DNA from 2 places in the Robertmurraya beringensis genome. Region 2 is predicted to be linked to the other one. Evidence: riboswitches for the same ligand, from Rfam matches in the RefSeq annotation. Region 2 holds a riboswitch; the other holds the start of a gene.
What was found. Region 2 has a riboswitch for FMN ahead of ACFFHF_RS21270 (ECF transporter S component). Riboswitches for the same ligand answer to the same signal wherever they lie in the genome.
Positions count from the first base shown of each region.

Region 1: it holds a riboswitch for FMN, as region 2 does, so the genes downstream of both, ribE (riboflavin synthase) here and ACFFHF_RS21270 (ECF transporter S component) in region 2, are expected to answer to the same signal.

Region 1 is NZ_JBHLUU010000032.1:213,015-229,436, forward strand. Features, by position in the region: gene ACFFHF_RS11605 (RsfA family transcriptional regulator) at 64-819, shown strand; gene lipL (octanoyl-[GcvH]:protein N-octanoyltransferase) at 906-1,754, opposite strand; gene pta (phosphate acetyltransferase) at 1,834-2,811, opposite strand; gene hemQ (hydrogen peroxide-dependent heme synthase) at 3,087-3,833, shown strand; gene ACFFHF_RS11625 (cell wall hydrolase) at 3,989-4,411, shown strand; gene gerQ (spore coat protein GerQ) at 4,439-4,984, shown strand; gene ACFFHF_RS11635 (DUF423 domain-containing protein) at 5,035-5,406, opposite strand; gene ACFFHF_RS11640 (YwdI family protein) at 5,425-5,721, opposite strand; gene ACFFHF_RS11645 (uracil-DNA glycosylase) at 5,782-5,949, opposite strand; gene ACFFHF_RS11650 (uracil-DNA glycosylase) at 5,966-6,631, opposite strand; gene ACFFHF_RS11655 (DUF4230 domain-containing protein) at 6,621-7,355, opposite strand; gene ACFFHF_RS11660 (MoeB/ThiF family adenylyltransferase) at 7,843-8,862, opposite strand; gene moaD (molybdopterin converting factor subunit 1) at 8,903-9,133, opposite strand; gene ACFFHF_RS11670 (molybdenum cofactor biosynthesis protein MoaE) at 9,126-9,590, opposite strand; gene mobA (molybdenum cofactor guanylyltransferase) at 9,651-10,265, opposite strand; gene pdxK (pyridoxine/pyridoxal/pyridoxamine kinase) at 10,458-11,279, shown strand; gene ribH (6,7-dimethyl-8-ribityllumazine synthase) at 11,325-11,792, opposite strand; gene ACFFHF_RS11690 (bifunctional 3,4-dihydroxy-2-butanone-4-phosphate synthase/GTP cyclohydrolase II) at 11,805-12,998, opposite strand; gene ribE (riboflavin synthase) at 13,011-13,667, opposite strand; FMN riboswitch at 14,082-14,229, opposite strand; gene ACFFHF_RS11700 (YojF family protein) at 14,397-14,744, shown strand; gene bshB2 (bacillithiol biosynthesis deacetylase BshB2) at 14,758-15,423, shown strand; gene ACFFHF_RS11710 (SRPBCC family protein) at 15,463-15,912, opposite strand; partial or broken gene ACFFHF_RS11715 (ABC transporter ATP-binding protein) at 16,070-16,422, shown strand, end outside.
Region 2 is NZ_JBHLUU010000124.1:47,759-64,180, reverse strand. Features, by position in the region: gene ACFFHF_RS21340 (nucleoside recognition domain-containing protein) at 1-135, shown strand, start outside; gene ACFFHF_RS21335 (nucleoside recognition domain-containing protein) at 144-677, shown strand; gene rluB (23S rRNA pseudouridine(2605) synthase RluB) at 825-1,547, shown strand; gene resA (thiol-disulfide oxidoreductase ResA) at 1,663-2,190, shown strand; gene resB (cytochrome c biogenesis protein ResB) at 2,210-3,856, shown strand; gene ccsB (c-type cytochrome biogenesis protein CcsB) at 3,853-5,040, shown strand; gene ACFFHF_RS21310 (response regulator transcription factor) at 5,123-5,839, shown strand; gene ACFFHF_RS21305 (ATP-binding protein) at 5,836-7,611, shown strand; gene sigX (RNA polymerase sigma factor SigX) at 7,791-8,318, shown strand; gene ACFFHF_RS21295 (RsiX family anti-sigma factor) at 8,315-9,511, shown strand; gene ACFFHF_RS21290 (peptidoglycan DD-metalloendopeptidase family protein) at 9,743-10,684, shown strand; gene ACFFHF_RS21285 (histidinol-phosphatase HisJ family protein) at 10,756-11,568, shown strand; gene serA (phosphoglycerate dehydrogenase) at 11,606-13,180, opposite strand; gene ACFFHF_RS21275 (manganese-dependent inorganic pyrophosphatase) at 13,355-14,290, opposite strand; FMN riboswitch at 14,447-14,582, shown strand; gene ACFFHF_RS21270 (ECF transporter S component) at 14,743-15,327, shown strand; gene ACFFHF_RS21265 (ferredoxin) at 15,374-15,622, opposite strand; gene ACFFHF_RS21260 (helix-turn-helix domain-containing protein) at 15,868-16,422, shown strand, end outside.

The DNA of each region.
Region 1 (16,422 bases), on a different contig from region 2:
CCGCATGTGGTCATGCTTTAACTAAGAACTTGAAAATGTATTCTGGTTAGGGAGTTGAGTAGAATGAAAGTTAGACAAGATGCATGGACAGATGAAAATGACTTATTACTAGCTGAAACCGTTTTACGACATGTTAGAGAAGGAAGCACACAGCTAAATGCATTTGAAGAGGTTGGGGACAAGCTTAATCGTACCTCTGCAGCATGTGGTTTCCGCTGGAATGCCGTTGTAAGGCATCGCTACGAAAAAGCATTACAATTAGCTAAAAAGCAACGAAAGCAGCGTCAAAGAATACTAGGAAAAGACCAGGGTGGGAAAAAGAAACTATTATACTCACCACCAGTTCCAACACTAGAAGAAGTTGGCCCAATTGCAGCAGCTGAAGTAGAAACTTATGAAGTACCAAATTTCTCAGAAGAAATGGCTATTGAGCCAGCAGAGATCGCTCAAAGCGTTACACAAGTGGCCTTACCAAGCCCGGTCGCATCACAAACGCAAGCTCCAAGAGACATGAATATGGAAACGGTAATCTCGTATCTACGATCACTAGGTGGGTCTAATATTCAAGTGGATATTTTAAAAAGTGAGAATGAGAGACTGAAGCGCGAAATCGCTTCATTGAAGAGACGTAATGAAGAGCTAGAAGGAAAAATTAATCATCTTGAGCAAAATACAGAAATCATCCAGGAAGATTACGAGACATTAATGAAAATCATGAATCGCGCTCGTAAACTAGTGGTGTTAGAGGAAGAAGAAGACCGCCCAGCCACTAAATTCAAAATGGACCGAAATGGAAATCTCGAAAAGATTGCTGAGTAGAAAATAGATATATTTTGGGAGAGTAGGCAATAATATCTCTTAGTTGAAAAGCCGTACCTTTATTGGGTACGGCTTTTGTACTTCTCTTATTCATTCGCCTCAACTAAAAATTTATCATTCCGCTCCACGACTCTTAAGACATACGAATCAAGCATTTGCAATTCTTCTTCCGTTAACACGCCCGCTTGCAAGATCCCTGCCTTCTTTTTCAAGGTGAGCAATAGCCTTAGCATTACATCTTGAACCGTAAGTGAAACCCCAAACAATTCAGATAAAGAAGCCATAACCCTTGGCTTTATTTTTGGATAAGAGAATTTCGTCTCTTCCCCCTTAGTAGCTCGATTATAAAACTCTTGAATAACCTTGGCACGTTCGCTTCCACTTCCCGTTACACAAAGGTAGATTTGAACCGCCACACCGCCTCGCAAACGCCGCTGTGAGATTCCAGCAAACTTTTTTCCATCAATGCTTAAGTCATAGCTTCCCGGACAATATGATCCTACAATTTCTCGAGCCTCAATCGAGCGTTCAAAATCAGCAAACATCTCTTGAATAAGCGTCCACATCGCATCGTATCCGCGATTGATATCAATTCCCTTTTCCTGTTCTGGGAGAATAATTGATAGATTGAGAACTCCCTCGTCGAGGACAACAGCTAATCCACCTGAGTTCCGAACGATATACTCGTAGTTTCGACCTTTCAAGTACTGTAATCCATCACTTATATAAGGCAATCTAGTATCTTGGATTCCAAGTACAATGGTATCAGCATGAACCCAAGCCCGAACCGTCGCTGGTGCTCCCTTGGTACCAATCGAGGCGCAGAGCGTATCATCATACCCAAACGAATGAAGAGCACTCATATGAAGTCCCGTACTTGATTGATCAATAATTCGCCAGGTAGGCTGGTTTAATAGTTTCTGCGCTTCTTCCATCGTTTCCGTCTCCTCGTGTTTTCTTGCCTTTATTTTACCATAGAAAAGAGCCAGTTAAAGAGAACTGGCTCACTAGTAATTATTGACTTAATGCTTGAGCAGCTGTGATAAGTGACAGCTTGTATACATCTTCCTCGTTACAACCGCGAGAAAGATCGTTCACAGGGCGGTTTAAGCCTTGTAAAATAGGTCCAACTGCTTCAAAATTTCCTAAACGCTGAGCAATTTTGTAACCAATATTACCAGCTTCTAAGCTTGGGAAAACAAATACGTTCGCATCCCCTTGAATCACTGAGTCTGGAGCTTTTTTCTTTGCAACAGAAGGAACAAATGCAGCATCAAATTGGAACTCTCCATCTAATACAAGAAGAGGATCTCTAAGCTTTGCTTCTTGAACAGCAGCAGATACCTTTTCCGTTTCTGGAGATTTCGCAGAACCCTTTGTTGAGAAGCTAAGCATCGCCACTCTCGGCTCGATATCAAACATTCTTGCTGTTTTTGCACTTTCTACAGCGATTTCAGCTAAGTCTTGTGCATCTGGAGCAATATTGATTGCACAATCAGCAAACACATACTTTTCCTCTTCGCGTACCATAACAAATACACCTGATGTTTTACGAACGCCTTCTTTTGTTTTGATGATTTGAAGCGCAGGTCTTACCGTATCAGCTGTTGAATGGGCTGCACCACTTACTAGTCCATCAGCTTTGTTTGAATAAACAAGCATCGTTCCAAAGTAATTTTCATCAAGTAAAATCTTGCGTGCATCCTCTTCCGTTACTTTCCCTTTTCTTCTTTCAATAAAGGATGCCACTAACTCATCCATCATTGCAAATTGACTTGGATCGTAGATTTCAGCCTTCTCTAAAGACACGCCTAATTCTTTTGCCTTTGATTCAATTGCTTCTATATTTCCTATTAAAATAGGCGTTAAAACATTCTCTTCAGCTAAACGTCCAGCTGCATTAATAATTCTTTCGTCTAAACCTTCAGGAAAAACGATTTTAATGTTTTGTCCACTTACTTTTTCCTTCAGTCCTGTAAATAGGTCGCTCATGACGAATCCTCCCTTATGTACTATACCTTTAGCATACGCTTACCACATAAAATTTCAACCGTTTCACAGATTGTTACCGTTTCCACATAAAAAGTTTTTGTTTTCTGAATAATCCACAAAAACCCTTATCTTCTTTACTATCTGCCATTCTCATTAAAAATATCCTTTTTTAATTAACCATAGTGAAAATTCAGGTTTTATTCACACGTTTACTGGTGAAACTATGGTATAGTATGTTTTGTACATTATAATAATTCTAATGAGGAGTGAAACAAATGGCAGAAGCAGCACAAACCCTTGATGGCTGGTATTGTTTACATGACTTCCGTACAATTAACTGGAGTGCTTGGAAATTACTATCAAGCGACGACAGACAAACCGCGATTCATGAATTTTTAGGTTTAGTAGAAAAATGGAATGCCACTCAAGATAAGAAAGAAGGCAGCCATGCTTTATATACAATTGTTGGTCAAAAAGCTGATTTTATGATGATGATTTTACGTCCAACGATGGAAGAATTAAATGAAATCGAAACAGAATTCAATAAGACGATGCTTGCTGAATATACCATTCCAGCTCATTCTTACGTGTCTGTAGTAGAGCTAAGCAACTATCTTCCAGCTGATCAGGACCCTTATCAAAGCCCTGAAATCCTTGCTCGTTTGTATCCAACTCTACCAAAAGCAAAGCATGTGTGCTTCTATCCAATGGACAAGCGTCGCCAAGGAAATGACAACTGGTACATGCTACCGATGGAAGAACGCCGTTCCATGATGCGCAGTCACGGGATGATTGGTAGACGGTATGCAGGAAAAGTAAAGCAGATCATTACCGGATCTGTTGGCTTTGACGATTACGAATGGGGAGTAACACTCTTCTCAGATGAAGCTTTACAATTTAAAAAGCTCGTGTACGAAATGCGCTTTGATGAAGTGAGTGCACGTTACGGTGAATTTGGTGCCTTCTTTATAGGAAATTTACTAGAAATTGATCGTCTACATAGCTTCTTACACGTAAACTAAGCATTTATGAACCCTCTAGCTTTTGCTAGGGGGTTTTTTCTATTTCCTAGGAATAAAAGAATTTCCCTTCACATACGAATGAATTAGTGAGCTGTTCCTTTATTTGACCCTTTCATCTCACCACAGAAGGTACAACACGAAGAGAGGTGAAATTCATGGGTGTGATCCCTTACACAGAAGAGCATGTAAAGCTTTTGGCCCGATTAATTCGAGCAGAAGCGGAAGGCGAAGGAAATTTAGGTATGCTGTTAGTTGGAAATGTTGGTGTGAACAGAGTAAGAGGACAGTGTCTGGATTTTAAAGACATTCGTGACATACAAAAAATGGTCTTTCAGCGTCCGGGTGGATTTGAAGCAACCGTCAAAGGTTACTTTTACCAAGCTGCAAGAAAAAATGAGATAAAGCTTGCAAGACGTGTAATAAAAGGGGAGCGATTTCATCCCGCTTCAAATGCTCTTTGGTTTTTTAGACCATCGGGCCCTTGTCCCGCTCAGTGGTATAACCAGTGGAACACAGGTCGTTTTAAGGCACACTGCTTCTTCAGTCCATCCCAGCAGGATTGTCCAAAAGTATATTAAATACGATTACTAATTGGAGGGATTTCTTTGTCACAAAATTATGATCCAAATGCTTTCTACAGACAAACAGGGTACCAACAACCTTATTTTGGAGCCCCCATCCAGCCAAGTGCACCAAAATATCCGCCAGCAGGCCAAGTAGCCGGCGCTGGCACCGGTGCGCCTACATACGGTGCACCCCAAGCATATCCTACTATGCCAGCGGGCTCAACACTTCCACCTGCTGGAGCTGTTCCAGGTTACACAGGCGCCTTTAACGCGCCATCAGCTGGTCCTCAAGTGCCAGGTATGCTGCCGCTAGAGGAATCGTATATTGAAAACATCTTCCGCCTAAACAAAGGAAAGCTAACTACTGTGTACACCAATTTTGACGGAAATGATGAGGGCTTAGCAAGAACCTTTAAAGGAATTATTGAAGCTGCTGGGCGGGATCACTTAATCTTAAGCGATCCACAAACCGGCATGAGATACTTAATTCCAATGGTGTATTTCGCCTATGCAACCTTTGATGAGGAACTTGAGTATGACTATCCTGGTTATGTTCCCGGATTAGCTTCTTATCCTCCTCGCTAATAACGCATAAAAACAGGAGCATCCTTCAATAGCAGGATGCTCCTTGTTGTTTACAAATATTTTACTGCTGCTACGATGATTAAAATCCATGCAGCTAAAAACGCCAAGCCCCCTAGTGGTGTAATCGCACCAAGGATGCTAATTTTCGTTAAAGTCATAACGTACAAGCTTCCTGAAAAAAGAATGATACCAATTAACATCATCCAGCCTGACCAAGATAAAAGCGCATTTGCCGGCAAACGTCCAAGCAATACACCCACAATTAGTAAGCCAGTAGCATGAAACATTTGATACGTGACTCCGGTTTTCCAAATCTCTAAGTATTTTTGCTCCACTCGACCTTCTAGACCATGTGCCCCGAAGGCCCCCAATGCCACTGCTAAAAATGCATTAATGGCTCCAATGATAATAAATGTTTTCAACCTCTCCACCCCATTATGTTAAAAATCAAACAGTGAATCTCCATTGCTTTCATCGTCTATTTGCAACTTTTTCGGCTGTGTTTGAAGGGGTGAAGGAGTTAGAATTTGCTTTTCGTTTGTTGGAATCACAGGATTCATTCGAGGTAGCTCACGTGTGGTCTCACCCATTTGGCTTTCAAGGACAAGCTCACATAATGTTTTAATCGCTTGAACTCGTTCTCTCACTTGTGAATTCGCCCCACTTGCTTTGGCTGCCAGCAGCTCCTGTTCCATTTTTAAAAGTAGCTTTTGCACACTAATATCCAATTCATTCACCTCAAACCCTCGTCTACCCTATAGTATACGACCTGTTACTGATTTTTCCAAAGAATAGCGTTACTTTTTCTCAAAACGAAGACAAGCCTGTCCCGAAGCCTTCATTACCTCAACCGACGGAAGCTGCCTTGTTTTAAATCCAAATGCTTTACATCCCTTTGGAAAATGAGGATCCCAGGTCACGTAGAAATACTGACACTTAAAGCAGTCCTTTCTTTCCACCTTCATGTAATCCCCTCCTATTTCATTTGATAGACCAATCAATCTCTGTGTAGCCCTTCTCTTTCAGCCAGTCATTTGCCTTTGAAAACGGTCGGCTCCCAAAGAAGCCACGATGAGCAGAAAGTGGGCTTGGATGCGGAGCTTCAATGATATGATGGTGGTCCGAAATCAATCTCTTTTTCTCTTGTGCTGGTTTCCCCCATAGCACAAACACCATCGGTTTCTGTCTCTCACTAAGCTTGGTAATCACTGCATCGGTGAAAATTTCCCAGCCCATTTTTTTATGAGAATGTGCCTGACCCGCTCGAACAGTTAGGACCGTGTTTAACAAAAGAACCCCTTCATCGGCCCATTTTTTTAAATACCCGTGGTTTGGTACGGGTGCGCCAACATCATTCTGTAACTCTTTGAAAATATTTTTTAACGATGGAGGCGTAGGAACACCTGGCAGGACCGAGAAGCTCAGGCCATGAGCTTGCTCTGGGCCGTGATAAGGATCCTGACCAAGTATGACGACCTTCACCTGCTCATACCTTGTGTACTGTAATGCAGAAAAGATGTGCTCTCTTTTCGGATAGACCGTATACTGTTCATACTCCTCTTCAATCATGTGTTCTAGCTTAGTGAAGTATTCCTTTTTAAACTCGTCCCCGATGTAGGACTCCCAGCCATTCCAATTACTCTTCATATGTGATCACCGTTCGATATCCAAGGGCTGAGAAAAACTCCGTAAATGTTTTCTCTGCATTTTGTTCTGCCACCTGAATGAGCCCTTGAGAAATGGCCTCTTCCTTTACAAGCCCCTTGGCCTCCTCTGCGAGCTCGTAAGCCTCATTCCAATTCACTTCATCCCGAAAGATTCCTTCTACAGAAAACACCTGAGCTTGGTCAAAGTCTAGTGTGGGCTCTTGGATAATGGAGGCTTTTGGAAGCTTGATTTCTATTATCTTCTCTTCTTCATTTACATGGAGATTGGATTCAGTAATTCCAGTCAAGTCAACTCCCGCTGTAACCGTACCAGGGATAATTAGAAGGAACTTTCTCTTTGTTCCTGGAAGATTTGTGCTAATATCCTTCCCAAACAGCTGATTGTCCTCTTTTTCAATTACCGCCTTCACGTACGCCTGTGATGACGCTAGGGACGACAAGTCTTTTATTTGCTCTATGAAACTACCCGATTGTACGGTAGCTTGATGGGTCCCTTTTATCGTGAAAATGATTCCGATTATAACTAGAATGGAGAGGACCATTCCCAACAACTTCCATACTATTGATTTCGGAATACCTCTCACTTTTGATTGATTGTGATGGTGTATCTCGTTGAATGCAAGCGAGGCCGCCATTTGTTGCTTCGCTTCCGTAAGCTCCTTCTGCAAGGCCTCTAATTGCGACTGTACCTCTTTCTCGTTCATCTTCACCCTCCTTACAAACTCCTAGAATTTATTATAACGGTTGACGATGGATTTTGTAGAATTTTGCAGAAAGAAGTCGTATAGAAGATATTAGTAGATTAAATATGATGGCTTGTCCTTAATCGAGTGACCAGCAAAAGTAAGTTAAGCGGAGATTTTCCGGTTAAATACAGAATGGAGCTTTTTTCGGGGTAAATAAGGGAAGGATTTCCGCTTATACAAAGCAAAATCTCCTATTTTCGTAGTTTTCGAGCCAATAGTAGGAATTTCTCCGTCTATTTGATCATTTTTTCATAATTATTACTAATTAAGCGGAATTTCTCCGTCTATATATCAGCTCGGGGTGTGCTTAACCCTGATTTGCCAACCGATAAATGCGCGGACCGAATGTAGAAATGTTAATAAATAAAGAAAAGACGTATTCATACGTCTTTTCTTGTGTCTTTTAATAAGTAAGCACTCAAAAATCGTCTCTCCAACTACCAACCTACCCCAACAATCTCTGATAAATTGACCGCGCCTGACTCATATCCTTCGTCCCATGAACAAGCCCCCGACCGTCTTTAAAAAGAACCACACGCTGCTCGTCCATTTCAACCGAAAGCAAATACGGATTTGCCTTCACCACGTACCCCAACCTTACTAGTTGATCCGCTAAGTCCGCTAAATTCAACTCACTTTGTCGTGGAGGGCGAATTTGCACCGTATCACGACCACAAAGGACTGTTGAGCGTGAAAGATTCTCCTTATCGAGATACGGATACTCTCGAAGATCTCCACACGACAAGCATCCCGGGTCCTTTGCTTTTCCCATTTTCATGCTCGTGTATTGATTTCGCCATAAATCAAAGCTCGCAAACGAATCACGAACCGCCTCCCAATCTTCCACCAGAATCTTCAGAACCTCTGCTGATTGATGAGCAATGACCATCTGCACAGCCGGTCCAATGATTCCTCCTGTATCACAGGTCATTCCTTGAATAGGAATTCTTTTCAGCAAACAATTCAAGCAAGGAGTTTTGCCAGGAATGATCGTAAAGCTCATACCAAAGCTTCCTACACATGCACCATAGATCCAAGGGATTTTGTACTTTTGAGAAATATCGTTAATGGCCATTCGCGTTTCAAAATTATCTGTCGCATCCAAGATCAAGTCCACATCCACAACAAGCTCCTCTAAGATGTCAGGCGATGCGTCGCCAACAATCGGCACAATCTCAATCTCGCTGTTTATAGCTCTCAATCTCTTTTCAGCTGCAATTGCCTTCGGAAGCTTCTCTCGAACATCTTCTTCTGTGTACAACTGCTGTCTTTGCAGATTGCTCGCTTCCACATAATCTCGATCCACAATCGTTAGCTTCCCTACACCCGCGCGCGTAAGCACTTCACCATTTCCCGATCCAAGTGCACCAGCACCGATCATCAGCACATGCTTAGATCCTAGCTTGTCCTGTCCACTTTTTCCAATCGGTGAAAAAAGAATTTGCCTCGAGTACCGATCATCCATGCTAAAAACCTCCTTCCTCTGTCCGGCTCAGCTATTCTACTTAGCCCCCACTAACTGGTGGTATAAAAGCAACCACATCTCCATCACTCAACACATCTTCATCACTAGCAAACTCTTCGTTTACAGCTGCCATAACCGAATCCAAATTCACTCCATACTGCTCACTTAGAATCGCTTTAGCCTCTGCAATGGTTTTCCCTGTAAGGTCTACGGATACCGATTCTTCCCCAACCGCATCGCGCAGATGAGCGAAAAACATGACTTTATTCACCTAAATCACTCTCCTCTGGTTTTCCTTTTGGATAAGCAACCGTTTCAAGTTGATTTCCGATCCATTCTTCTCCGTCTTCCCAATGCTCTTTTTTCCAAATAGGAACAATCTCCTTGATTCGCTCAATAGCATAACGATTGGCTTCATACGCATCGGCACGATGTGGGGTAGATACAGCAATGACAACAGCTATATCCGTAATTTCAAGCTTCCCCACTCGATGCGAGATCGCCACCTTTGCTCCCGACCAGCGCTCTTCGATTTCACGTCCAATTTGCTCCAACTTTTTCACAGCCATGCTCTCATACGCTTCATAAATTAAATATAAAGTCTTTTTACCTGCGGTTAGCTCTCTTACCGTTCCAATAAACGTTGTAATGGCTCCCGCTTCCCTTTGAACGACTTTGTCAATAATCGATTGCGTATCAAGGGGCTCTTTGGATATTTCAAAATTCATGTCTGCACCAACTTCCGTTCTATCTTGTCTTTAAGATTGTATCATATCCCTACGTTCTTCTCATAAAAACGAGGCTCCATCACGATCCAGCTTTTTCGCTTTTTCATACTCTATCTGATCATTCATATTAAAAACAGCGGTATCCTCCACATGGATGCCCTCTCTTCTTAAAATATCTTCTGAAATATACCTCACCTTAAGTTTCTGAAGTAGACTCATGATACGAAGCTCGTTCCTCTCTAAAGACTGAGAAACCGCTTGTAATGCATCCTTTCGATACGCACCAAACAAAGGATGCATTCGACCTTCAAGCTTTGGTATGGCTGCTTGGTAGTCTTCTAACTCCTCTAGTAAAAAATCCCCCAGGCTTGAAGAGATAAACGGCATATCACAGGCCACTATTAAATTTTCCTCGGACCTGGAAGCTTTAAGCCCTGCTTGTATTCCGGCAAGGGGACCTTTCCCCTTTTCCTCGTCTTCAACCATCGGTATGTTCAAATATTCATACGTTTGAAACGTGTTGGTGACGATGAGAAGTTCATCCGTGATTTTTTCAAGTTCGTTTGTAATTCTGTCGATGACCCGTACACCGTCTATCATCATCAATGCCTTGTTTTGTCCCATACGACTTGATTGTCCACCTGCTAAAATAATCCCTGTTCTACTCAGGCTCATCGTCCACCTTTCTTAAAGAATATATGCCTCTATTTTAATATGGAAAGAGGAGAAAGACTATTAGGTCTATTCGCCTTTATTTACAAATTCAGCACAGTTGATTACTAATTTAGGTAAGCGAAAGAAAATACTAGAAACATCTAGGAAACTAGACTATGATTAAAAAAATAAAGCTCATAGGAGGTTCAACACATGACATTAAAAAAGGTAATGACAATCGCTGGTTCTGACACAAGCGGAGGCGCTGGCATTCAGGCAGATTTAAAAACATTCCAGGAGCTTGGTGTATATGGAATGACCGCTCTAACAACGATTGTAACTATGGATCCTAAAAATCATTGGCATCACCATGTGTTTCCTATCGCGATTGAAACGCTAGAAGCACAGCTTGAAACGATTCTTTCGGTAGGAATCGATGCAATGAAGACAGGCATGTTAGGTACAGTGGAAATCATTGAACTAGCTGCTAAGGTAATCGATGAAAACCAACTTCAAACCGTCGTTATTGATCCAGTTATGGTATGTAAAGGGGAAGACGAAGTATTGCACCCAGAAACTACGGATGCTCTTCGTGAAATCCTAGTACCACGAGCAACTGTTGTCACTCCAAATCTATTCGAAGCAAGTCAGCTGGCACAAACCGCTCCACTTCGTACGATTGAAGATATGAAGCAAGCAGCTGTAAAGATTCATGCCCTTGGTGCCAAGTATGTATTAATTAAGGGTGGAAGTAAGCTAAATCATGAAAAAGCCGTTGATGTTCTGTTTGATGGTGAAGAATTTACTCTACTAGAAAGTGAAAAAATTGACACCACTTACATTCATGGCGCAGGCTGCACATACTCTTCAGCTATTACTGCCGAGCTTGCAAAAGGTGCTTCCGTGAAGGACGCTGTTGCGACGGCAAAGGACTTCATTACAGCTGCAATCGCACATGGTTTTAAGTTAAATGAATATGTTGGACCAACGATGCACGGTGCGTACCGTACATTTGGTGCAAAAGTGAACGCATAAAATAGAAGCCGCTGGAGGTTCAATTCCAGCGGCTTTCATCTATTTTTATTCAAACATACGACCTAAATTCGCCATTTCAATCGCTGAAACCGCTGATTCCCAGCCTTTGTTTCCAGCCTTTGTTCCTGCTCTTTCAATCGCTTGTTCAATTGTATTCGTTGTTAACACACCGAAAATAACAGGAACTCCTGTGTTTAATGTGGTTGCCTGTACTCCTTTTGCTGCTTCATTACATACATAATCGAAGTGTGGAGTGGATCCGCGAATAACCGTTCCTAATGTGATTACTGCATCATATTTTTTGCTTTGGGCCATTTTTTGAGCGATTAGTGGAATTTCAAATGCACCTGGTACCCAAGCCACATCTACATCTTCGTCAGCCACACCGTGTCTTTTCAGAGCATCTTGTGCTCCGCTTAGCAATTTGCTTGTAATAAACTCATTGAAACGACCTACAACGATTCCAACCTTTAACCCACTGCCAACTAAATTCCCTTCAAAGCTTCTTCCCATAATTCATTCCTCCTAAAAGTGTAGTAAATGTCCTAATTTACTTTGTTTTGTTTTTAAATACTTTTCGTTCTCTTCTCTTGATTGCATTTGGATCGGCACACGATCGACAATTTCCAAGCCATACCCTTTTAATCCTTTGATTTTTCGAGGGTTGTTCGTTAACAGTCGAATTTGACTAATTCCTAAATCTTTTAAAATTTGAGCTCCAATCCCGTATTCTCTTAAATCGGCACCAAAGCCAAGCTTTTCGTTCGCTTCAACCGTATCGTAACCTTCCTCTTGCAGCTTATACGCTCTTAGCTTGTTCAACAGTCCCAGTCCTCGACCTTCTTGGCGCAAATACAGTAACACCCCTGCGCCTTCCTGCTCGATCTGACTTAAAGCAGAATGAAGTTGTGGACCACAGTCGCAGCGATACGATCCGAACACATCACCCGTTAAACATTCGGAGTGAACGCGAACAAGAACTGGTTTGCTAGGGTCAATGGTTCCTTTTACTAAAGCCACATGCTCTTTGCCATCGATCAAATTGGAATAACCTACCGCTCGGAATTGGCCAAACTCGGTAGGAAGCTCAATTTCCACTTCTCTTTGAATTAAGCGATCTTCGCGGTTACGATACTCGATCAAATCTTTAATCGTAATCATTTTAACATTTAACTTATCAGCAATCTCTTTTAACTGTGGAACACGTGCCATGCTCCCGTCTTCATTCATGATCTCGCAAATAACCCCTGCTGGTTTTGCTCCGGATAATATGGCCAAGTCAACAGCCGCCTCCGTATGACCCGTACGCTTAAGCACCCCGCCTTTTTTTGCAATGAGTGGAAAAATATGACCTGGGCGTTTAAAATCAGCTGCCTTAGATTCAGGGTTGAGCATTTGTAAGATGGTATCCGAACGCTCAAAGGCCGATATACCAGTCGTTGAGCTTTTATGATCAATACTAACGGTGAAGGCTGTCCCATGGGGATCGGTGTTTCTTGCCACCATCGGCATGAGCTCGAGCTTCTGAGCTAGCTCTTCTTCGATTGGAACACAGATTAACCCTCTTCCATGCGTGGCCATTAGATTGATGACCTCTGGAGTTGTTTTTTCCGCTAACGAAAGGAAATCCCCTTCGTTTTCTCGATCTTCATCATCACAGACGATGATTACTTTTCCATTCTTTAAGTCTTCCAATGCTTCTTCAATCGAATTAAACATGTCTTTTCCTCCTTATTTAAACCCATTTTCCTCTAGAAATTGAGTGGTGAGAGAAGAACTCTTTTGAATGGTTTGAGTGGATTGTTTGGATAAAAAGTGTGAAATGTACTTGCCAATCATATCGCACTCAATATTTACGATGTCCCCAGCCCCTTTTCGCCCGATTATCGTTTCTGATAACGTGTGTGGAATCAGCGAGAGAAGGAAACTCGTCTCTGACACACCAAAAACGGTTAAACTTGTCCCATCTACCGTAACGGACCCTTTTTCAATAATGTAGTGTAAGAGATCGCTCGCTGCTTCTATCTCGTAGTACACAGCGTTGGCAACTTCTCTCTTTTCTTTAATCACCCCAAGGCCATCCACATGCCCCGACACAAAATGACCACCAAACCGTCCGCCAGCTGCCATGGCCCTTTCCAGGTTGACATGGGAACCTGGTTCCACATCTCGTAAACTGGTTGCCTTAATCGTTTCTGGCATCACATCTACGGTAAATGCGTTAGACGTGAAAGAAGTAACCGTCAAACAAACCCCATTCACGGCGATACTGTCGCCAAGTTTTACATCCGCGAGAATATGATTGGCCTCAATCGTTAACACCGAAGATTGCCCTGTATTCTTTGTATTGGTTACAAGTCCAATTTCCTCAATAATCCCTGTAAACATATTTCTTGCCTCCTTCCTTGGTTAAGTTACTTATGCCGCTCGTTTTACCAGTTTCCTTCTTGTAGCATTTCCGAAAACCTCGGGAATCTCTCGTTAGACTGTATCAAAAGCTTATGACTCTTAAAGACAAAACTCTTCACCAACACAGGTCATAAACAAACTTTTATGACCTAGGCATACCTTTTTTCTTTCCATACGTGTCATAAACCATCGTTTATGACCTTTGAACCTAATTTTTACCTAGCAACCAGTCATAACCACACTTTTATAACCTGTTGCCACCATATTCCTTCGAAATGGAGTCATAAAAAAATAAAAACCCCGCACCAATAAAGGAACGGGGTCAGAAAAATGGCAATGTCAAATAAAGGTCTAAAAATGGGTACACTTCACCCATACACGTAAACCAGAATTTTTTTCCTTCTCCCATCCAGACTTTTACTGTCGGCTCTGGAGTTTCACCAGATCCACCGTTTGAATGAACACTCAAACGGGTCACGGACTAAGAAGCTCTTGCTTCATCACCGCCGGTTGGGAATTGCACCCGACCCCGAAGGAATACTATTTAAATTGCTCTCATTATACATAATCTTTTCGCAAAAGGAAACCTAAAACTCTTACCGACAGAATTTTGTTATAAAAACAACAATCCTACTTTTCGCTTTTCCCTCATGTTTTTAGTAAAATAAAGATTATTACATGCGTTAATGAAGTGAAGGAGGAAATAATATGGAGCTCGTTATAGTGGAAGAAGTTCAAAAAGAGCTAAACCGTCTTGCGAACCAAGATGTGTATATACATTTAGAAACGACAAATGGAGCGTATGCAACTCATAATGATGAATCCTTTTTTTCCTCAGGGGCATTTATTCGCAATGCACTGGTGAAATATGAGATTGGTCAAATCAAAGGAAATGGGCCTTACCGCATTGGCTTGAAGCTGAACATTGGCTGGGTTTATGCGGAAGGAATCACTCATTTTGAAGTAGATGATCAAAATAGATTATTAATGGCTGGACATGATTATCAAGGTAAACTAGCAGTTGCCTTCCAAATCAGTCCAACACCATTTGAGTAGAAAGGAGCGCATCATGGAAAAAGAACGTCAAATTTTAGTTATATTCCCTCACCCTGACGACGAGGCATTCGGCGTTTCAGGCACCCTTGCTTTGCATATCCAAAACGGGACACCTGTCACATATGCCTGCTTAACGCTTGGTGAAATGGGACGGAACTTAGGGAATCCACCGTTTGCAACAAGAGAGTCGCTCCCGCAAATTCGTAAAGTGGAACTTCAAAACGCAGCTCAGTCGATTGGAATCCAAGATTTACGTATGCTCGGATATCGCGATAAAACGGTAGAATTTGAAGATCCTGAAAGATTAGCGGATCATATGGGAGAAATTATTGCCGATGTGAACCCGTCATTAATCATCACGTTTTATCCAGGATATTCCGTACACCCTGACCACGATGCAACGGGGGCTGCGGTCGTGAAAGCCGTCGGTCGATTAGCTCCAGAAAAAAGACCTAAGCTTCACTGTGTAGCTTTTTCAAAAAACACATTGGATGAGCTCGGAGCACCAGATATCGTCAATGATGTCACAGCTGTATCTGATCAGAAAATTGCCACGATCAAGGCTCATGCGTCGCAAACGCAATTAATGATTCAAAATATGGCCGAAAAGCTTAAAGCAAATGATCCCGACATGATTGCTTGGGTAAATAACGAACGTTTCTGGACGTATAAATTTTAAATCTTCGCCCACAGGATTCCTAGCCTGCGGGCTCTTTCTTTATCTATGAACTTCTTCTGTCTCAAGTACTTCTTTTAACTTTTGTAATTGTCCGCCATCTTCATTTTTAATTATTTTAACTAACTGTTTTTTCGTAAGGAAGCTTAAAAAGCCTCCCGTTTTGACTTCGGCCTCCATCTCGACCTGGGTACCTTCCTCAATCGCCGAAAAAGTATAGTGATATAGGATTTCTACTCCATTGGATACGCTTTTTGAGGTAAAGGAAGTGGGTCGAGCGAACTCGGTAATGTGAACTTCCGCTTGAATACGCCTTCTTCTCACAAGCCTTGTTTCCAAGAATCGGCTTCCATGCCCAACTGGTCCAGTAGACAATTTCTCCATATCCGTCACAAACGGCAATAGTTCTGTAGCATGTTCTAGGTTTGATAGATAACTAAACACTTCTTCGATCGGTCGGTGAATGATCTCACTTACTCGAAAATCAGCCATTATTATGCACCTCGAGACGATTGTTTGTCCTTATTATACTAAAATCAAAGGAAAACCTCTGTCGAAAATATTCACAAAATCTCCCTTTTCATTTGAAAAAGTTTCGCTTATGATAGTAATGAGTGATTACTCACTTTTATTATAAGGAGGGATTCACATGAATCCAATCGTCCAAATTGAACAGGTGACAAAGCACTTTGGTAAGCAAGAAGTATTAAAAGGAATTGATTTAGATATTAACGAGGGAGAAATCTTCGGGTTGCTTGGTCCATCCGGCGCAGGGGAAACGACACTTGTGAAGCAGCTAGTGGGTCTTGAGCTGGAGGAATGAAGCGACGACTCTCGCTGGCAATCGCTCTTATCCATGAACCAAAGTTATTAATTTTAGATGAACCTACGGTGGGGATTGACCCTGTGCTTCGAAAAAGCATTTGGGATTCCTTTTATGAGCTAAAACAGCGTGGAGTAACCATTATTGTCACCACACATGTCATGGATGAGGCAGATAAA
Region 2 (16,422 bases):
GCGATTCGGATGAATTATAATTCAGCCTCCCCTACGGATATAGTTGGTCCAACCTTGATTGCAACTATCTGTTCCTCCATAGGTGCAATCCTCATCGATCGTTTTTATTACTACCGAAGAAGCCGTAAAGGATGATGTAGAAAATGGGTATTGTTACAGCTATTTCATTATGGTTTATCCCCGTATTGATTGCTGTTATTCTCTTATATGGAACGTATAAACAAGTTCCAACATATGAAAGCTTTGTTGAAGGCGGGAAAGAAGGAATAAAAATAGCCGTCTCAATCATTCCCTTTTTAGTCGGAATGCTTGTGGCTATTTCCGTTTTTCGAGCGTCAGGTGCGTTGGAGTATTTCATGGGTTTTCTAAAACCAGCCCTTGAAGCAATCGGTGTACCTCCGGAAATAGCTCCACTAGCCATTATTCGACCAATCTCCGGAACAGCCGCATTAGGGATGACGAGCGATTTGATGGCACAGCATGGTCCAGATTCGTATATTGGTAGATTAGCCGCTACTTTACAAGGAAGTACGGATACTACTTTCTATGTGTTAACCGTCTATTTTGGTGCTGTAGGAATAAAAAAGATGGGGGATGCCTTAAAAGTCGGGCTTCTAGCTGATTTGGTAGGAATTATCGCTGCCATTGTTGTAGTGACCATTGTATTTGGATATTAATTTATCTAAGATACTCTTCACATTATGTGGAGAGTATCTTTTTTTACAATGGTTAATTCGTAAAGGTTACTTTGAAATCATGAAAATATATGTCATAATGCTAGAGGAGTAAACACTACAGGAAACACAAACAATGAGGTGACATAGATGGAAAGATTACAAAAAGTAATTGCACACGCAGGGATTGCGTCAAGAAGAAAAGCAGAACAATTAATTGAAGAAGGACATGTTCGAGTAAATGGGAAGGTTGTAAAGGAGCTAGGAATAAAGGTTTCTTCCTCAGATAAAGTCGAAGTGGATGGAATTCCTCTTGAAAGGGAAGAACCGATCTACTTTATGCTTTATAAGCCTAGGGGAGTTATCTCAAGTGTAAACGATGATAAAGGAAGAAAAGTAGTAACTGATTTCTTCCCAATGATTGAACAACGAATATATCCAGTTGGAAGGTTAGATTATGATACATCTGGTCTACTAATATTAACAAATGACGGCGAATTTGCTAATACACTTATGCATCCAAGTAATCAAATCGATAAAGTGTATGTGGCAAAGGTAAAGGGGATTCCTACAAAGGAAGCGTTGAAGGCGCTTGAAAGAGGGGTTCGTCTAGAGGATGGAAAAACCGCTCCAGCAAAAGTGAAAATGCATACTGTAGATAAGAAAAAACAAACAGCCATCGTTGAAATTATCATCCATGAAGGAAGAAACAGACAGGTAAGAAGAATGTTTGAAGCTGTAGGTAATCCTGTTCTTAAATTAAAAAGAGAGCGTTATGGTTTTCTGACCCTTCAAGGATTAAAAGTGGGCGATGCTCGTGAGCTTTCCCCTCATGAAGTAAAACAATTACGTGCACTTGCACTAAAAAAATAGAAAAAGTTCATAGAAGTGTCACAGTCTTTTGTTAGCGATAACAATATGAATATGTTGAAAAATGATATAATAAAGCAAATTGTGCCATTTTTGACTGTGATGGGGGAGGAACCATATGAAAAAGCAGAGGCTATTAATTCGAACGGTTATTTTACTGTTTCTTGGCGCTGCCGTTGCCTATACACTGTACGCCAATTTTACTAAGGATGAGGTTCGAAAGGTGGAGGTAGGGAAAAAAGCACCTGACTTTGTTCTAACCGATCTCGATGGGGAAAAACATCAGCTTTCCGATTATGAAGGAGAGGGTGTTCTGTTAAACTTTTGGGCAACATGGTGTAAACCTTGTGAAAAAGAAATGCCGTTTTTAAATAACCAATATCAAGAGTATAAAGATCAAGGGGTACATGTAATTGCAGTAAATGTTGGGGAATCAAATGTTGCTGTTTCTGATTTTTCAAAGCGCTATGATTTGCAATTTCCAATTGTTACAGACAAAGACAGTCAAGTAATGACAGCTTACGGAGTAGACCCACTTCCCATCACATTTTTAATTGATAAACAAGGAAATGTGGTAGAAATACATACGGGGCAGATCATTGCGGAGGCTGATGTTAAAGAGATGATGGAGAAGATAAAACCATAGGGTATGAGGAGATTTTGCAATGAATCAAGTTAAATGCGATTGTGGTCATGTTAATCCACATGGCACGATCCTCTGTGAGGCATGTGGGAAAATCATAGAGGATGGAACTCAAATTACAGCAGAACCGGTAATAGACATGCGGTACGAAGGAAGTGCAAGAAGGTCTCAAACATATAATAAATCAATGATTGATAAGGTTTGGAACTTTTTCTCATCGGTAAAAGTAGGAGTATGGCTGATTATTGTTACACTTATTGCCTCTTCGTTAGGAACCATTTTACCTCAAGAGATGTATATTCCAAATATTATGCCTGTCGCTGATTATTATGAGGACCAATACGGTTGGTTTGGTAGATTGTATTATGATCTTGGTTTTCATAATTTATATAGCTCATGGTGGTATCTATTATTAATTGCAGCGATCGGGGTTTCACTGGTAATTTGTAGTCTTGATCGCGTGGTTCCCTTATATAGAGCATTAAAGAAACAAAGAGTCATTCGACATGAGAGCTTTTTGCAAAGACAAAGAATTTTTGGAACGACAAGCATGGAAGTAAGTAAAGATTCCTATGAATTATTGAAAGAACAATTAAAAAAGAAACATTATAACATCCGTGAAGATGAAGGGAATATTTTAGCTGAAAAAGGCCGTTTCTCTAGATGGGGTCCTTATGTGAATCATGTAGGCTTAATCATCTTTCTCATTGGTAGTATGCTCCGGTTTGTTCCAGGAATGTACATTGATGAAATTCTTTGGCTCCGAGAAGGCGAAACAAAAGTGATTCCCGAGACAGATGGACAATATTACCTAAAGAATGTGGATTTTAAGTTAGAGGTGTATGATAAGGAAACAGATAATGAAGCATTCAGTGATGCTCTAGATAGTGCAGGAATGGTTGCAAAAAACTATCAATCTGATGTCATATTATATAAGACAAAGGGAAATACGGTAGCAGGTGAGGAACCTGAACTAGAGGAAGTGGAATCTAGTAGTATTCGAGTGAATGAACCGCTAAAGTTTGAAAAGTTTGCTCTTTATCAGGTCAACTATAAACTCGATGAATTGTCTAAGATGTCATTTTTACTAACAAATAAAACTTCAGGGGAAACCTTTGGTGATATTACTATTAATTTGAACGACCCGGAAAAAATGTATGTACTTAATAACGGTTACTCAGTTGAACTAATGAGTTACTTCCCAGACTTTGAATTTGGCGAAGATGGGAATCCTACAACAAAGTCAAGAGTTCCAAATAATCCAGCTTTCGTATTTAAGATGTATTCACCAGAAAAACCTGAAGGAGAAGTTAGTTTCGTTGCCATCCAGCAAACGATTGAACCTCTAGGGGATAATGAATACAAGATGGCCTTCAATGGAATTGAGACAAAGGATGTGACTGGTCTCACCGTTCGTAAAGACTTAACTCTATGGATTATCGGACTGGGCGGGTTGATCTTCATGATTGGTGTGATTCAAGGTGCTTATTGGAACCATCGTCGTATATGGATTCAGCGTAAAGGTGACGAGGTTTGGGTAGCAGCACATACGAATAAAAACTGGTTTGGACTGAAAAGAGAAATACAGCTGGTTCTTACAGGGACAGAAATAAAAGAACCAATGGACCAATTGAAGGACAACCAGGTGGACGAGGGGGAAACAGATTGATCACTCTAAGTGAGAATCTATTATATATTGCGTTTATATTTTACTTACTTTCTATTCCGTTTTTTGGAGGAGCAATAAAGCAAAAGAAAAACTTAGATCATCAACAAAATAGTGGCAAGTGGGCCACTTTTGGGATCGTCATTTCCATTATTGGATTTGCTGCACAGCTCGGTTTCTTTTTTACAAGATGGTCAATTGCCGGACATGCTCCAGTGAGTAATCTATTTGAATTTACGACTTTTTTTGGAATGTGTTTAGTTGGTGCTTTTATCATTATCTATTTTATCTATAAGACACCTTTATTAGGATTATTTACAATGCCAATTGCCTTATTGGTGATTGCTTTTGCTAGTATGTTCCCAACAGATATTTCTCCACTAATTCCGGCTTTACAGAGTGATTGGCTTCATATACATGTAACAACTGTAGCATTAGGTGAAGCTATTCTAGCCGTTAGCTTTGGAGCGGCATTAATATATTTAGTAAAAGTGATTGATCAAACAAAAAAGAGTAAAAGTACTACCTGGTTAGAGGTTGTTATGTATGGATTAATCGCTACATTGGGATTTGTCATCGTGGTATCAGCATTTTCCTTTGCTGATTATAAAGCAGAATTTAATTGGGTTGATAAAAATGACAATGAAGCAAAAGTTGAGTACCATTTGCCAGCTCTAGTTGGTCCAAATCAAGGAGAACTTCTAACCGACGGGAAAATGGAACCACTTGTTTCAGTACCTGGTATTATCAATGCGAAAAAACTAAATACGGTTATTTGGTCATTTGGTGCGGGTATCCTCCTATATGGTCTTTTTCGCTTAGTCTTAAGAAAAAGAATTGGGGCAGCATTGAAACCATTTACAAAAAATATTAATCTAGACTTAGTAGATGAAATCAGCTACCGTTCAGTGTTAATCGGTTTTCCAGTGTTTACATTAGGTGGACTTATTTTTGCAATGATCTGGGCACAAATCGCTTGGACCCGTTTTTGGGGCTGGGATCCTAAAGAGGTTTGGGCACTTATTACTTGGCTTTTTTATGCAGCATTTTTACATCTTCGCCTCTCTAAAGGATGGCATGGGGAAAGATCTGCGTGGTTAGCTGTTATTGGATTTATTATTATTATGTTTAATTTAGTTGCTGTCAACCTTGTGATTGCAGGGCTTCATTCTTACGCAGGATCCTAAAAGAAAGATTTCAAATAGCCCTTACTTTTCGTGAGGGCTGTTTTCTAAACACATACGTAATTAATAGTTAGGGGGATTGTCAATGGAAAAGGAAGTTAAGATTCTAGTTGTAGATGATGAGGAAAGAATTCGCCGTTTATTGAAAATGTATTTAGAGCGTGAAAATTATATGATTGATGAAGCGGAAGATGGAAATGAAGCATTGACGAAGGCGGTAAGCAATGACTATGATGTGATTCTTTTAGACTTAATGATGCCTGGTAAGGATGGAATTGAGGTTTGTCGTGAACTTCGTGAAAAAAAGGCAACACCTGTTATTATGCTTACAGCTAAAGGAGAAGAAGTAAACCGCGTTCAGGGATTTGAAGTAGGAACAGACGATTATATTGTCAAGCCGTTTAGCCCAAGAGAAGTGGTATTACGTGTAAAAGCACTACTCCGTCGTTCTTCAAGCACGAGTTATTTACACACAGAAACAACGGCTAAAGATGTGATTGTTTTCCCTCATTTGACCATTGATAATGATGCACACCGTGTTTTAGCAGATGGAAAAGAAGTGAGCCTTACACCAAAAGAGTATGAGTTATTATATTTCTTAGCTAAATCTCCAGATAAGGTGTTTGACCGAGAACAATTGCTGAAAGAGGTTTGGCATTATGAGTTTTTCGGAGACTTACGAACTGTTGACACCCATGTAAAACGTTTGCGAGAGAAGTTAAACAAAGTATCTGAGCAAGCGGCTAGAATGATTGTTACTGTATGGGGTGTTGGCTATAAGTTCGAAGTAGTCAATGAATAATGTTTTGGCGTAGTGTTGTTGGGAAGCTATGGTTCACTATACTCCTACTCGTATCATTTGTGCTTTTAATTTTAACGGTATTGTTACTAGAGTTTTTTGAGAATTATCATATAAATGAAACTGAGGGCAATTTGACCAATCTTGCTTCTAATATGGCTCATTTTGTAGAGGATCAGGAATTAGAGATTGGATTGCAAATTTCATGGGAGCTACTTGACGACGTTACAGGGGCAATGGTGATAAGAAGTGAAGATGAATTCTTCTATTCTCCGGATATCCCCGAATCCTTAGAGCTGCCGGTAAGTTTCTTTCAAAAAGATACAGAATTATCAAAAGTATTAGAACAGCAGAAAATGGCAAAAAAAATAGTTGAGATTCCTTCTTCTGAAACACAAGGAGACTCAAGTATTTTAATTATTGGAGTACCGATTTCAAATCTTGACGGAGAAGACGGGGCTGTTTATATTTTTCAATCATTACAAGCCCTTCATGAAACAACTGAATCAACAACAAAGTTTATCCTCTTAGCTGCTGGCATTGCGATCATCCTAACCACTATCTTTGCTTTCTTCTTATTAACTCGTATCACAGCCCCACTACGTAAAATGAGGGAGGCTGTTGTGGAGGCGGCAAGAGGAAAGTTCGATACGAAGGTTCCTATTCTTACCAGGGATGAAATTGGAGAGCTGGCAACTGCTTTCAACCAGATGGGAAGGCAATTAAAGTTTAATATGAATGCCTTAAGTCAGGAAAAAGAACAACTGTCCAGCATATTAAGTAGTATGGCAGATGGAGTTATTACGTTTAATAGGGATGGAACAATTTTAATCACAAACCCCCCTGCTGAGCGCTTTTTGCAACACTGGTATTTTACACAAGAAGGAAAACCAGTTCAGGCAGAAGCGGTTCCACATGATGTCATGGAGCTTTTCCAATGGGCAGTTGACATGGAGCAGGAACAAGTAGGGGAATTTTCCGTTCAAGGTCGTCATTGGGTGGTCATTGTTAGTCCACTTTATAACAATACATTCATACGTGGTGCAGTGGCTGTTGTTCGTGATATGACAGAAGAGAGACAGCTTGACAAGCTAAGGAAAGATTTTATTGCGAATGTATCTCATGAGTTACGAACGCCTATTTCTATGCTTCAGGGTTATAGCGAGGCAATCGTAGATGATATTGCTGAGACAACAGAGGAAAAGAAAGAAATGGCACGAGTGATTTACGATGAATCACTAAGGATGGGTCGTCTTGTGAACGAACTGTTAGATCTTGCCCGTATGGAGGCTGGACATATCCAATTAACCAATGAACCCGTTGAAATTGACTCGTATATTCAAAGGATTATACGTAAGTTTCAAGGGCTGGCAAAGGAAAAAGAAATTGAGGTACTTTACGAGCATGATCTAAAATTCTCCACTACTGTATTTGATCCAGACCGTATTGAGCAGGTTCTAACGAATCTGATTGATAATGCAATTCGACATACACCAGAAGGTGGAGCGGTTAAGGTAATAGCAAAAATCGATGATCAAAATTTCCATGTGGAAGTAAGTGATTCAGGTTCTGGAATTTCCGAAGAAGATCTCCCATTTGTGTTCGAGCGTTTTTATAAAGCAGATAAAGCAAGAACAAGAGGCAGATCTGGTACCGGTTTAGGATTGGCGATTGCAAGGAATATTATTCAAGCTCATAAAGGTGATATAACGGTACAAAGCAAACTTAACCATGGTACGACATTTAGCTTTCAAATTCCTCGAATAACTGGATAATTTGCTAAAGAATGCCGAATATTCTTGATTCACGGGAAACATGTCTTATTGAATATTGTGTATGATGGGAAGGATTTATGTAATAAATCCTTCCTTTTTATTTAGATAGATAATATATTTAAAGTGTAACTTTTTATACATAAAGATCGACTAATTAGATGAACGGGGAGGGGAACCCGGTGAACTCGATTTTTGACGAGTTGTACGAGAAATATCATCAAGACGTATTTCAGTTCTTGTTTTATATGGTGAAGAATCGAGAGCAAGCTGAAGATCTTGCTCAAGAGGTATATATAAGAGTTTTGAAGGCATATAAAAACTTTGAAGGAAAAAGTAGTGAAAAGACATGGCTTTTCTCTATCGCTAGAAATGTAGCGATTGATTCATTCAGGAAGCAAAAAGGATGGAAGCAACGAATCATTGAGAAATTTGATTGGTCAACTCAGCAAGTGAAGGATATGAATCCCATTCCTGAAGAGATTGCGATGGAAAGGGAAGAATATCAGTATATTTACCAATGCTTAGATCATTGTACAATTGACCAGCGTATCGTAATTATTATGAGGTATATTCAAGAGCTTTCAATCGCCGAAACCGCAGAAGCTTTAAACTGGACTGAAAGTAAAGTGAAAACTACTCAACACCGTGCGTTAAAAGTTCTGAAAAAGGAAATGCAACAACTTTTAGAAAAGGAGGGGAATCGATGAAAAAGATAAGTGATGAACAACTAGAAGAATGGTTACGAGAAATGCCAAAGCTTAAAGATCATCGTGATCCTCATGACATATACGAGAATATTTCAAAAAAGCTAGAAGAACGGCCGAGGAAAACGTGGATTATTCCCTCATTTGCAACCGCAGCAGCAGTATTTTTAATGGCCATTCTTTCCTTTAATTTATTTGATGGAGCAAGTATCAATCATTCAGCAGATAAAAGCACACAAGAGGAAGCGGCAACTGAACAAAATACTTCGTTAAAAAAGGAAGAATCAACTGTCGAAAATGAAGCAAGAATGGACGTTGGTAACGAAGAAAACTCGACTGAAATGAATGATATTACATTCCAAGCGACGGAAGACCCGACAACTGCCATATATGCAGAGGATTTAGGAGCCATGCAGGTTTTTACGTTAGCTATTCCAGACAGCCAAGTTCAAAATATTATTCCAGTTAGCTTCTTGATTGAATCTTCAGACCAAGTAGATCAACTGGCTAAGATAGAAGAGGTCATGGCAAGTATGGACGAACAAGAGTGGGGACTAGATGATTATTATCCGTTAGAGGCTGACTTTTCAATAGATGCGAATGACAGTACATTGAATGTCAATGTTGCGGCTGACCATCCGTATCAAAATGGAACAGCTAGTATACCATTTTTAAATGCCATTCAGCATTTACTACTCAACCTCAATCTAGAAAAAGCGATTTTTACAACGAATGAAACAGAAAAAGGTATGTCAACTGGTCACGATTTTATCACTGAAAAACTGGTGGAAAAGACCTCAAATCTCGCATTTTATTTATATTATCCAAATAATGAATCAACAAAACCTTACCTTGTTCCATTTACAGAATCATTTTCTACCATTGAAGAAGCTTATAACGCAATGAAAACAGATATAGAAACACATAACCTAAAAGCGCCCCTATTGGTTGAGCAAATCACCTCAGTTTCTATAGAAGAAACCAATAATAGAGTAAACATCACGTTCAACGAAGAGGTAAACATAGAGGATACTCCTGAAACCATACAATCTATTGAAGCCATCCTTTTAACGGCGCAGAGCTTTGGATTTGAAAAAGTGAAATTTAGTAATGCACCGATTGATACTCTTGGACGATTTTCATTGCAAGAAGAAATCCAAGTACCAATCGCAGCAAATAAACAATCTATCGACTAAAAAAAGAGGAGATCAGCAAAGTTGCTGATCTTTTTTTCTATCTTTCATGAATAAAAGAAAACACTTCGTCCAAATAATAACGAATGTGTTTTTAATAATCACTCACTTTTTTAAAAGTGAGGATATATAAAAGGAGGCTGCTTCCTTAATTGTACTTTTTAGATAGAGGTCTTTTTTTAGACAGGCTGTCATAGAGTGAGAAAGGAGAGTACAATAACAAGGAGGAAAAAAATGCGAGACTACATAAAACGTTTTTTGATTGCGGGTTTAATGGCATTATGTGTCACATTGCTATTTCTCGGAGGAAAACACTCTCAAGCAAGTATGAATATTAGTCAGGAGACCGCTGACTGGATTTGGCCGGCTGATGGAATGATCACCGATACATATGGAACAAGAAAAGGGAGCCACAAAGGAATCGACATAGCATCTTCGCTAGGAACACCCATCTACTCCGTTGACGGTGGAGTTGTAACTAAATCTTACTATTCGGGTTCATATGGACATGTAATATTCGTGAAACATCAAAATAATATTGAAACGGTTTATGCTCATTTAAAAGCAAGGTTCGTAAATGCTGGAGATACGGTAACAGCAGGTCAACAGCTTGGTGAAATGGGAAGCACCGGTGACTCTTCTGGTGTTCACTTGCACTTTGAAGTTCATCTTAACGAGTGGACGGTTGATAAGAGAAATGCTGTTAATCCAGTGCTAGCATTAGGTGATATAAAAGTGGGACAAGAAGTAGTGGTACAAAAAAGGGAAGATGACTCTAGTGTATTAGAGACAGTTGCAAAAACGAGACTCTATGAAGGACACGGAAAAACTTATGTTGCCAAAGAAGAATCGGAGAGCGTTGTGTTGTCTGCGGAAAAAGTAGAATCAAACATCACTCATACAGTAAAAATGGGGGAAACACTATCGGCTATTGCAGAAAAATACAATATAAGTATTCATGCGATTAAGTCTGCCAACCATCTTACTAGCGATACGATAGTTGCGAATCAAACGCTAACAATTGACGAATCATATACAAATAAATATGTTGTTCAAGAAGGAGATACACTTGAACACATTGCTCATAAAACAGGTAAGTCTGTGCAGCAGCTAAAACAGGTGAATCAGTTACAAAATGATATAATCATACCAAGACAAGTATTGCAATTAGAATAATATGAATTGTCATTGCGGCAGCCTTCGAATCGGTATATAATAGAAAGAAAATTCTAAAAGAGGCTGGTTGGATGTTAACAGATTATCATAATCATTTGGAGACAGGGACATTAACGTTAGATTATTTAAAGAAATTTACAGATGAGGCAAAGGCCAAGGGAATCGGGCAATTTGGGATTTCTGAGCATGCTTATCATTTCTATCAAACAGCAGATATTCTTCAAAATCCATGGGTAAATGAACGTAGATACTATGACATGAAAGACTATGTGAATTTATTTCATGAGGCATGGAGTCATGAGATCGATGTAAAAATGTCGATTGAAATGGACTATACTCCTGGAAAACATGCGGAGATGGAAGCTTTTATTAAAAGCTATGATTTCGATTACGTAATTGGTTCGATTCATTGGGTAGATGACTTTGGAATTGATTTAAAGGAATATATTCATGAATGGGAAAAGCGTGATCTGCATGAAGTCTATCGAAATTACTTTCAACAGGTCGTAACATTAGCGGAGTCAAATTTATTTGATATTGTCGGTCATTTGGATTTAGTGAAAATTTTTAAATATATACCGAAGGAAGAAGAGTTTTTATTAGAGCAATATGATAAGGCGACAACAGCACTAGCGAACTCGAAAACATGTGTAGAAATTAGTACAGCTGGTTTACGTAAGCCTATCGGTGAATTGTATCCTGACAAACGATTATTGCAGATGTGCTTCGATAAAAAGATACCAATCGTATTATCATCTGATGCCCATTTTCCAGAGCATGTTGGTGCTGACTATGATCAGGCATTGGTGCTTGCAAAAGAGGTAGGATATAAAGAAATTATGACGTTCTCAAAAGGAGAGCGTAAAATACTTCCACTAGGATAAGAAAAAGATCGGAGGAAAACCCTCCGATCTCTTTTTTTTATAGATTGATTCGATTAATCGATACTATATCTTCAAGAGCTGCTAGAGTTGCCATCTGTTTGTCATCTAGTGGTTTATCAAATGATAGAACCATGATAGCTTCTCCACCTGCTTGCTTTCTTCCCACTTGCATGGTTGCTATATTTACCTCTTGATCTCCAAGGATTTTACCCACTCTACCAACGACACCTGGGCGGTCCATATGTTGAATATAAACCATATTTCCTTCAGGTAAAAAGTCGATTACAAAGTCATTTAAGTAGACAATTCTTGGCCCATAATGGTCAATAAAGGTACCTCTTACCGTAAACTGATGGTTTTCTGCCTTAGCTGTGACTGTGATGCTATTTGCATAACCAAAAGTATTCGTTGATATTTTTTCACCAACGGTAATGCCTCTTTCTTTGGCAGCTAGTAAGGCATTTACTTCATTGACGTTCACATCTATTCTATTTTTAAAGAATCCAGAAAGAACGGCTTTTGTTAAGTAAGATGTTTCAAGATCTGTTACGGTGCCAGAGTAAGTAATAGAGATTTCATTTACTCCTTGTTTCATGCACTGTGATAAAATGGATCCGATTTGCTTAGATAACTGATGGAATGGTTTGATCTTTTCAAAAATATCTTTAGACATTGCTGGTAGGTTAATAGAGTTTTGGACTGGCTTGCCTTCAAAATACATACGAACTTCTTTAGCTACCTGTGTAGCAACATTAAGCTGGGCTTCCTTTGTGGACGCACCTAAGTGTGGTGTGACGATTACATTATCATATTTAAATAACGGATGTTCTCCAGGTGGTTCTACTTCAAATACATCGATAGCAGCTCCGGCTACATGCCCATTGCCAACGAACTTCGCTAGAGCGAGTTCATCGATAATTCCCCCGCGGGCACAGTTAAGAAAGTATACACCTTTTTTCGTTTGACTTAATGTTTCTTCGTTAATAAGTCCTTTAGTTTCTGGTGTTAATGGTGTGTGTACTGTGATAATATCTGCTTCTGCTAATACTTCTTCCAAACTACCATGAGAAACACCTAGCTTTAATGCACGCTCCTTGGTTAAGAAAGGATCGTATACTTTTACATTCATGCCGAACACTTTTGCTCTTTTAGCTAATTCAGAACCAATACGACCCATACCAACGATTCCGAGAGTCTTTCCATAAAGTTCAGTTCCGATAAAGGCATTTCGTTTCCACTCAAGATTTTTAACCGACTGATGGGCTTGTGGAATATTTCTCATTAAGGATGCCATCATGGCAAAAGTATGCTCAGCTGTAGAAATCGTATTACCATCTGGAGCATTGACGACAATGATTCCTCGTTTCGTAGCCGCATTTACGTCGATGTTGTCGACACCAACACCAGCACGTGCGATAATTTTCAATTGAGGCATTTTTTCGAGCAGATCTTCAGTAACAGTTGTAGCGCTTCGAACTAAAAGCGCATCAATTTTTTCTAATTCTACTTCTGGATCATTAATTTTTTTTTGAATTAATGTGCCTTCGTTAAAATCTAATAAGGGAGAAAGACCTTCCTCATTTATTGCATCGGCTACTAAAATTTGAAACATTCAAAACACCTACCCAATTATCAATTTTCTGATTATTTTACAAAACGAACATTTATCTGTCAATGGACTAAAACGTTCAGAACAAATAATGTAAACGCTTTAATGCTTTAAAGTCACGATTTTGTTAAATTTTTTAACAAAAAGCGCAAACTTTCAAAGTTTGCGCTAAAAATACTACATTTTTGAATTGAATAGATCTGTAAGGACTGGTACGATTTGTTTTTTACGTGAAACTACACCTTTTAACACGGCTTTGTTATTCTCTAAGGTTACACCGTATGCTTCTTCTACAGCTGAACGGGCATTTCCTAATGCAAGAGCTGTTGAATCGTTTGTTAAGATATCTGTTACAACAAATAAGAACAGGTCTAGACCTTTTTCTGAAATGATGTTTGATAATGTTTCTTCTAATTCAGCTTGTCTTGAATATACATCGTTAATATCTACTGCATTCACTTGTGCAATTTCTACTTTACTAGCTCCCATTTGGAATTCCTTTGCGTCAAGGGATACCAATTGCTGAATGGATTTGTCGCTTAAATCTGCGCCAGCCTTTAGCATGTCCAATCCATAACTTTCTGCATCTACACTAGCAATTTCAGCTAATTCTTTTGCTGCTGCTACATCTTCAGCTGTACATGTAGGGGACTTGAATAATAATGAATCAGAGATAATGGCAGAAAGCATGAGACCAGCAATCTCTGGGCGAATTTGAACATCATTTTCTTTATAAAGCTTGTTTAGAATAGTTGCCGTACAACCAACAGGCTCACAGCGGTAGTATAGTGGGTCACTCGTTTCAAAATTTGCAATACGGTGATGGTCAATGACTTCTATAACACGAACTTGATCAATATCACTTACACTTTGTTGTCTTTCGTTGTGGTCAACTAAGATAACGCTGTTGACTTCACCAGCAACTGTTTCAACGAGTCTTGGAGCTTCTGCTTTGAATGTATCAAGAGCAAATTGTGTTTCACCGCTCACTTCTCCTAATCGAACGGCTTCCACATCCATACCAAGAGCTTTTTTTAATTCTGCATAAGCGATCGCTGAGCAAATTGTGTCAGTATCAGGATTTTTATGACCAAAAATAAGAACTTTTTCCATGATTATCTCCTTTAAAATTAATCAATTTCGTATGTATATATACTTTAATAATTTAACACAAATACAAAAGAAGGACAAAAAATAATTCACTCAGAATGCAAACTTCTTCACAAAAAATACGAACTAAGCTATAATGATGTGGAAAATATAATATTGGTCTATCTTCGGGGCAGGGTGTGATTCCCGACCGGCGGTAATGAGTGTAACACTCTAAGCCCGCGAGCCTGGTTTTTGGGCAGGATTTGGTGCGATTCCAAAGCCGACAGTAAAGTCTGGATGGGAGAAGATGGAGGTTCTGCAGACGTTCAAAAAGGAGAGTTTTGAACGTTTATTAAGCGTGACTTCTAATCAAACTCCCTCAAGCGAATCGCTTGGGGTTTTTTTAATGAGGTACGTGATGCTGAACCTTTCTTCTTTAGGTGAGATGGATCCTAAAAAAAGGAGAGAGGGAAATGAAAAGTTTTAACGTAAGAACACTTGTATTGATTGGAATGTTAAGTAGCATCTCGTATGTATTAATGCTTCTTAATTTTCCACTTCCACCTTTTCCGCAGTTTTTAATGGTGGATTTTAGTGATGTCCCAGCTTTAATTGGTGCTTTAATACTCGGACCTGTAGCTGGAATATTAATTGAACTTCTAAAAAACGTACTTGATTATTTTTTAACTGGAAGTGCAACAGGAGTTCCTGTTGGCCACGTGGCAAATTTTGTTGCGGGTATCCTATTTATATTGCCAACATACTACATTTATCAGAAAGTGAAATCCTCAAAAGGTATGACATTTGGCTTAGTTGTGGGTACAATATCTATGGCAGTTCTAATGAGTGTGCTTAACTATTACATTATTTTGCCTGCTTATACATTCTTCTTAAATACACCTGCTATGTCAGGAGAAGAAACAAGGCAAATGATTGTTACGGCAATACTTCCTTTTAACCTTGTTAAGGGGATTTTAATATCAGTTATTTTTATGCTTTTATTTGCAAGAATGGGAACATGGATGAACAAACAAAAAGTGCAAAGTAGAGCTGTATAGTCACACAAAAAAAAGCAACGGCGAAGCCGTTGCTTTTACTTATTTACTATTCGAACTTAAGTGCGTCTCCATCAAATGCTTCATCAGCCACTTTAATAGAATCTGTTGGGCAACCTTCGAAAGCATCCATCATATCGTCTAATAGTACGTCTGGAATTTCAACGATACCTTGGTTATCGTCAAGAGTAACGAATGCAATGCCTTCATCATCGTAATCGTAAATGTCAGGTGCAGCTGCTCCGCAAGCACCACATGCAATGCAAGTTTCTTTGTCTACAATTGTGTATTTTGCCATGTAAAATACCTCCCAAAAAATTAAACAAGTATTCTTTATCATTCCCAAATTCACTAGGAATGCATCCCTCATATCTTATTGTAAAACTGAATGGTCAACATTTCAATAGAAAAAGTATTGAGAATGCTTATCATATAAGGGTTTGGACATTAATGGCATTTTTTATTCATTAAATGCGACTCATTTCATGCTACAATAATAGACATAAAAATACAAAAAAACCTAAGTATCGAAGGTGAGGTAAATTGATAAATATTCTTGAACACGTCGTTCTATATTGTTTATCAAAACTTGGTAAAGAACGAAGCAGCTCAAGCGTGTTTCACTTATTAAATGGGAAAAAATCATCTCAAACCATACAGGACTCACATCTTTTTCAATTGGATTCCTTTTTTCATACAGCACATCATTTAACAAGAGAGCAATATGAGAGCATTATAAGCAAACTAATAAAACATGAATTTATATATATTTCTGGCGATCAGCAGGTTGGCATTAGCGAAAGTGGACAACTTTTGATTCATGAATTGTATTCAATGTACCCATTCTTGAAAAACTTGCAAGGAGGAAGGTATCACAATTGTCTACAATTTTGGGAAAGATTATCTTTACTTATTCAAGTATGCTCTAATCAAATCAATAATCAAACAAGCTATATACCTGTTCAGAAAAATAAAGATACTCAAAATTGGATTAAGCATTTGTTCGCAACATCGGAAGGAAACAGCAAGAACTTTCCTCATGAGTTGTTAAGGGAATTACAGGCTTTATTGGAGTCTTCAGAACTGAAGATTGACCCA